Linked DNA regions of Prochlorococcus marinus str. MIT 9313. Each later gene encodes a partner of the first gene's protein in a complex. Links are inferred from orthologs where the notes say so. Each region holds a gene or a part of one and is shown in the gene's direction. Other genes may lie near its edges.

Region 1 (3,489 bases):
TGCGTGGCGCCCAATATTTGATTATGGGGCGTGTGAGTGGCTACGAGGATGGGGTTGAAACAAAGCAATCTGGAAGTGGGATGCGCTTTATGGGTTTTGGAGGCTCGAAGACTGTTTCGGAATCCAAGGCTTATGTTTCCATCGACCTACGGGTGGTGGATTCCTCCACTGGAGAGGTTGTCGGTGCGCGAACAGTAGAGGGGCGTGCGACCAGCACAGCTAAGCAGAAAGGCTCCGGCGGATCTTTGGCTCCCTTGGCTGGGCTTGTAGGAGGTGCAACCGGAGCAAGAGGGGCAGGGGCCTATGGCCTTGCGGCTGCAGGCACTTTTAGTTATGAAGAATCATCCAGTGAAAGTAATCGCACTCCCGCAGCAAAAGCCATTCGCGCAGCTCTCATTGATGGTGCTGATTATGTGAATTGCCTATTGGTGATTCGTGATGGCTGTTTGGCGTCTTATCAGCAGCAGGAATCAATTCGACGCTCTAATACACGTGATGTGCTCCAACTCGATTGATCTCGATCAAAGTTTTGTCGTTTTGCGGCAGGGCTGATTACGGCGTTTGCGCTGCCAATACAGAGAGGACGATTTTGAAGAGGTTTTGAGTTCTTATTGATCTCGGCCTTGCTTGTCGTATCGATTGATTTTGCTGATCATGTTCTCTTCTCGACCTCTCACGGCGCAACCAGCAAAATAAGGTCATGCCCGTCCCCCGTCTTCACCCGCGCACGATCGAGGCCGTCAAGGAGCGTGCCGACATTGTTGATGTCGTTGGCGAACATGTGGTTCTAAAGAAAAAGGGCCGTGAATTCGTAGGGATCTGTCCGTTCCATGACGACAGCAAACCATCGATGACGGTCTCGCCAGCGAAGCAGTTTTATTACTGCTTCTCTTGTGGAGCTGGTGGAAACTCGATCAAGTTCCTGATGGAGTTTCAGCGCCAGAGTTTTGGTGATGTGGTGCTGGAGCTTGCTCGCAAGTATCAACTACCTGTTGAGACGGTCGAGGGGCCCCAGCAGGAACGACTACGTCAGCAGCTCTCTCGTCGAGACAAGCTTCATCGTGCGCTTGCATTGGCGGCCGGTTGGTTTCGTGGCCAGCTGCGTACGCCAGTTGGTGCAAGTGCGCTGAATTACCTCACTGAGAAGCGGGGCCTTAGTGAAGTCACCTTGGAATCCTTCGAGCTTGGCTATGCCCCTGAGCAATGGGATGGTTTACTCAAGCACCTCCAGCAGGTGGAAGGTTTGTCTGCTGAATTACTGGAAGCCGCCGGGCTTGTTGTGGCGCGCAAGGGGGGAGGAGGTTTTTACGATCGCTTTCGTCATCGTGTGATGGTGCCGATCCACGACCGCCAGGGAAGGGTGATTGGTTTCGGTGGACGCAGTCTTGATGGCTCAGAGCCGAAGTACCTCAACTCTCCTGAGACAGACGTGTTCGAGAAAGGCAAGCATTTGTTTGGACTGGATCGAGCGGCGAATGCCATCCGTAAGGATGACCGGGCTGTGGTAGTCGAAGGATATTTCGATGTCATTGCATTGCATGCTGCAGGTGTCACCAATTCAGTGGCCTCCTTAGGCACTGCTTTGAGTAGTCAGCAGATCACCCAGATCTGCCGTTGCAGCGAAGGGAAGCGGATCGTGCTTAATTTTGATGCTGATGGAGCCGGTGTTCGTGCTGCGAACCGAGCCATTGGCGAAGTTGAGCAACTGGCTTTGCAAGGCCAGTTGGAATTACGAGTGCTTCATTTGCCTTCTGGCAAAGACCCCGATGAATTTCTCAAAGATCATGGTGCTGGCGATTACAGGGCTCTATTAGATCAGTCACCTCTTTGGCTTGATTGGCAGATTCAACAGGTGTTGGAGGGCCGTGATTTAAGTCAAGCGGATCAGTTTCAGCAAGCAGTGAGTGGCCTGGTTGCATTGCTCGGCAAGTTGCCCCAGTCGGCCGTACGGACCCACTACCTGCAACAGGTTGCCGAACGCTTGAGCGGTGGGCAGGGCCGGTTGGCCTTGCAGTTGGAGGAAGACCTGCGCCAACAAGTGAAAGGGCAGCGCTGGCATGGCCGCTCAAGTCGCCATGAGCAACCTGGCGAGGCCAGTCAACGGGAGCGCAGCGAAGCGGAAATACTGAGGTTATATCTCCATTGCTCAAATCATCGGGCTGCCATTCGCAGGGAGTTACGACAGCGAGAGCTGGAGGATTTTGCCTTACAACATCACCGTTTGCTTTGGGCGGCGATCACTGATTTGGAGGAAACCAATCTTGGTGCAGGACGTTTAGAGGCGATCAGTCGCGGAACTGACTCTGGTCATGATTTGGAGGATATTGAGTTGCCACGGCTGCTTACCGATCAATTGCTCCTGGAGAACAGTGCTCTAGTCGCTCGTCTTACCCCGTTATTAGAGCCTGGCGAGGTTCATTTGGCGGCTATGGCTAAGCCACTGCTTCAGCTCCGGGGCACAGCAGCGGCTCTAGAACGCCAGAAATCCCTCAAGCGTTGTCGTCATCTTCTTGAGGCCTGGGGTGGTCAGCGTCTTGAAACTCTTGAGCGTTGTATTGCTGCTTTGATTCAAGAAGAGCGACAGCAACCTACTGAATCAGTCGATATGGAAAAGCGTATCGAAGCAATGTTTGAGGAGCTCAACAGCGATGCGTTGCGTTTCCAGGAGCTTTATTACAGCGAGCGCAAGCATATTGGTCACTTAGATCAGCAGCGGTGTGGTGGGTTCTCAGGCCAGGATGTCATTCCGGCTTAGGTCATCAGTCTGTGGATGCGCTTCACAAGCCAATCGGCGATATCAAAGAACTTGTTGTCTTGATTGACCATCACGATTCCTGCTTGCATCTTCTCGCTGATCTTTTCTAGCTTTTGAATGCACCGCTCAGCGAGGCTTTACCATCTACGTTTCAGTCCATTAGCAACAGCTGCGCAGGTCAACGAATCCTTTGTAGGGCTGTCAGATAAGGCGTCAAGTTGTGGAGCTTAAAGATGAAACTCACTTGTCATTCTAAGCAGATGGTTGTCTCTACGGAGGTGTACTGAGGCCTTTTAACTGCAGCATGGCTCTTTAAACTGATGATCTCTTCTTAAATTTGATGGCATGAGCTTCTACGAAGCGATTTGGCACGGTGAGGGCATTGGTGATGGAGGTGATTTAGAGGAGTCTCTCCAGGCTTATATCGTGGTAAAACCTGAAGATGGCGACTGGACAGAAGCCTGTGCGAAGGACGGGGCGAATCCTCATGTGGATCACTACTCTTCCTTCGACGCTTATCTTGATAATGCCGATGCAATCGAGACGATTCCGGTAACCCCGGCGATGATTGCAGGAGCTGTACAACAACTTTCCTCATGATCGCTGTTTTAATCCAAAGGTTGCTGCGATTAGCCTCTGATGAGTGACGTCCCTATTGCCTTTGCTGGTTGCACGCCGGTGAATCATCTCTGGCCTCAGCTTGTTGAACGGCTGGGAATGGATAAATCAAAACG
Region 2 (2,862 bases), 1.6 Mb from region 1 along the record:
GCGGTCAGATCGACCTCACCTGGCAGCACATCCGCCTCATGCGAGCCCTAGGCTTGGCTCGCAAGATCCGGCTACCGATCACATCGTAAGGTTGTCGATCGCTAAACAGTCGTCGTCCGTCTTCTTATCGCCATGGCCAAGCGCGTACAAGTCGTCCTGAACGAAGACGTCCTCAGCCTCGGCAAGGACGGCGACCTAGTTGAGGTTGCTCCTGGTTATGCCCGCAACTTCCTGCTTCCCTTCGGCAAGGCTGTCCCTGTGACCCCAGCCGTGATGAAACAGGTCGGTCACAGACGTGCCAAGCAGGCCGAGCATCAGGCGGCAATCAAGCAGGAAGCCCTGGACTTCCAAACCGCACTGGTCACAATCGGGCGTTTCACCGTTAAAAAGCAAACCGGCGAAGACGACGTCTTGTTCGGCACAGTCACCAATGGTGATGTCGCTGAAGCAATCGAAACAGCCACAAAGAAGGAGATCGACCGACGCAATATCATCGTTCCGGAAATTCACCGAACCGGTAGCTACAAGGTGCAAGTGAAACTGCACAATGAAGTCAACGCCGAAATCAACCTCGAAGTCGTCAGCTACTGATTGCTGGCAAGGCTTACAAAACAAGCCAAAGTAGGTCTCCTTATAACGTCAGCTCCTCATCCATGGTGAGCGCCCCCCTGCCAAACAACGGCGATACCGCCGCAGAGGGGTCCCGTCCCTTCAGGAAAGCCTCTTCTACATCTCGAGAACCGAGCTTTGAAGCCCTGCCAGACTCCGTGCCTCCTCAAAATCTGGAGGCAGAGGAAGCTGTTCTAGGAGGCATCCTTCTTGATCCTGATGCCATCGGCAGAGTGGTCGATGTGCTCCAACCTGAGGCTTTTTATCTCAACGCCCATCGAGAGATCTTCCGCACAGCCCTGATGCTTCACAGCCAGGGCAAACCCACCGACCTCACAGCAATGAGCGCCTGGTTGGCCGACACAGGGTCCCTGGAGAAGGTAGGTGGCAGCAACCGTCTGATCGAACTTGTAGAGCGCGTTGCCTCCACTGCATCAATCGAGCAAGTGGCCCGTTTGGTGATGGACAAATTCCTACGGCGACAGTTGATTCGCTCAGGCAACGAAGTGATTCAACTCGGCTTTGACCAGGGCCTACCGATGGAACAGGTTCTCGACAAAGCAGAACAAACAATTTTTGCGATCAGCCAGGAAAAGCCATCCAAAGGTCTCACCCCCACAGCAGAAATCCTTACCAGCACCTTCAACGAGATCGAAAGCCGCTCACTAGGTACGTCCGTCGCAGGCATCCCTGTGAACTTCTACGACCTCGATGCCATGACCCAGGGTCTGCAGCGCAGTGACCTGATCATCGTGGCTGGCCGCCCAGCCATGGGCAAAACCTCCATGGTGCTCAATCTGACCAAAAACGTTGCTCAACTCCACAACCTGCCTGTGTGCTTGTTCAGCCTGGAGATGAGCAAGGAACAACTCACCTATCGCCTCCTTTCAATGGAGGTTGGCATTGAGAGCAGTCGACTGAGAACAGGCCGTTTACGGCAGGAAGAGTGGCCTCTTCTGGGCCAGGGCATCAACACCCTTGGCCAGCTACCGATCTACATCGATGACAAACCCAATTCAGGCGTCCTGGAGATGCGTTCTCTCTCCAGGCGGCTCATGGCCGAACAAGGCAAAGAACTCGGACTCATCGTGATCGACTACCTACAACTGATGGAGGGCTCCACGCCTGATAACCGTGTTCAGGAACTCTCCCGGATTACCCGCGGCCTTAAGGGCATGGCCAGGGAACTGAACGTACCTGTGATTGCCTTATCACAGCTCAGCCGTGGGGTGGAATCCCGCACCAACAAACGCCCAATGCTCAGCGACCTGCGCGAGTCAGGCTCAATCGAACAGGACGCTGACCTGGTGCTGATGATCTACCGCGACGAGTACTACAACCCAGAAACCCCCGACCGCGGCATCACCGAAGTCATCGTGACCAAGCACCGCAACGGCCCTGTCGGCACAGTAAAACTACTGTTCGAGCCTCAATTCACACGGTTCCGCAACCTGGCGGCCTAAAGCAGCAATACATTGATGATTTCTACTGTTCTCTAGAACGTCACGGGCCCCATGCCCTTCAGTGCTCCCCCAACCGAACACTTCGACGTCATCATCGTCGGCGGTGGGCACGCCGGTTGTGAAGCCGCGATTACGGCAGCGCGCTTAGGCCTAAGTACAGCTTTATTCACCCTCAACCTCGATCGGATTGCCTGGCAACCGTGTAATCCCGCAGTGGGAGGGCCAGCCAAGAGTCAACTCGTGCATGAAGTCGATGCCCTTGGGGGGGTCATCGGACGCCTGGCCGATGCGACGGCGCTGCAAAAACGTGTGCTGAATGCAAGCCGCGGCCCTGCGGTCTGGGCCTTACGCGCCCAGACCGACAAACGCCTCTATTCACGCCAAATGCTGCAGTTGCTTCAACAAACAGCCAACCTCTCTCTAAGAGAAGCGATGGTGACTGGCCTCGAAGTCAAAGGTGATCCATCGGGTGGCGGGGAGCACTGGGAGCCAGCTCAAGGACATGCAGCACAAATCACAGGCGTACGGACCTATTTCGGCAGTATTTATCGGGCCCAAGCCGTCGTGCTAACCACCGGCACGTTCCTTGGTGGTCAGATCTGGGTTGGCAATCAATCCATGCCGGCAGGTCGTGCCGGCGAGCAAGCCGCAGAAGGGCTCACCGAAGCCCTCGAGTCACTTGGCTTCCAAACCAATCGCCTCAAGACAGGCACTCCGGCCAGAGTCGATCGACGCAGCATTGCTCTCGATCAACTGGAAGAGCAACCCAGCGATGCCGCTGATCGCTTCT

What was found.
Region 2: the proteins of dnaG (region 1) and dnaB are in contact, whole or in part, in a crystal structure (PDB 2R6A), measured with the Geobacillus stearothermophilus proteins. The link is inferred for Prochlorococcus marinus str. MIT 9313 from one-to-one orthologs. Residues at the interface, in WP_049624496.1 of Geobacillus stearothermophilus: Lys456, Leu457, Leu458, Pro459, Ala460, Asn463, Ala464, Leu467, Leu535, Leu536, Ile537, Ala538, Gln544, Glu545, Asp548, Tyr549, His552; in WP_033016901.1 of Geobacillus stearothermophilus: Ser13, Glu15, Ala16, Gln18, Glu91, Leu92, Asp94, Ala95, Val96, Pro97, Thr98, Ala99, Ala100, Asn101, Tyr104, Tyr105, Ile108.

What each region holds. Positions count from the first base shown.
Region 1 is NC_005071.1:691,728-695,216, reverse strand. What follows is about bases 259-3,227. They hold dnaG (DNA primase), read left to right. Parts: upstream 259-700; coding sequence 701-2,755; downstream 2,756-3,227. Other genes in these bases: AKG35_RS03350 (hypothetical protein), read left to right, coding at 3,101-3,227; AKG35_RS03360 (CsgG/HfaB family protein), read left to right, coding at 259-515. Also shown: more of AKG35_RS03360, read left to right, coding at 1-258; more of AKG35_RS03350, read left to right, coding at 3,228-3,355; AKG35_RS03345 (hypothetical protein), read left to right, coding at 3,395-3,489. UniProt on the Escherichia coli protein: RNA polymerase that catalyzes the synthesis of short RNA molecules used as primers for DNA polymerase during DNA replication.
Region 2 is NC_005071.1:2,301,629-2,304,490, forward strand. It holds dnaB (replicative DNA helicase), read left to right. Parts: upstream 1-653; coding sequence 654-2,072; downstream 2,073-2,862. Other genes in the region: AKG35_RS11585 (acyl-CoA desaturase), read left to right, coding at 1-89; rplI (50S ribosomal protein L9), read left to right, coding at 133-591; mnmG (tRNA uridine-5-carboxymethylaminomethyl(34) synthesis enzyme MnmG), read left to right, coding at 2,124-2,862. UniProt on the Escherichia coli protein: The main replicative DNA helicase, it participates in initiation and elongation during chromosome replication. Travels ahead of the DNA replisome, separating dsDNA into templates for DNA synthesis.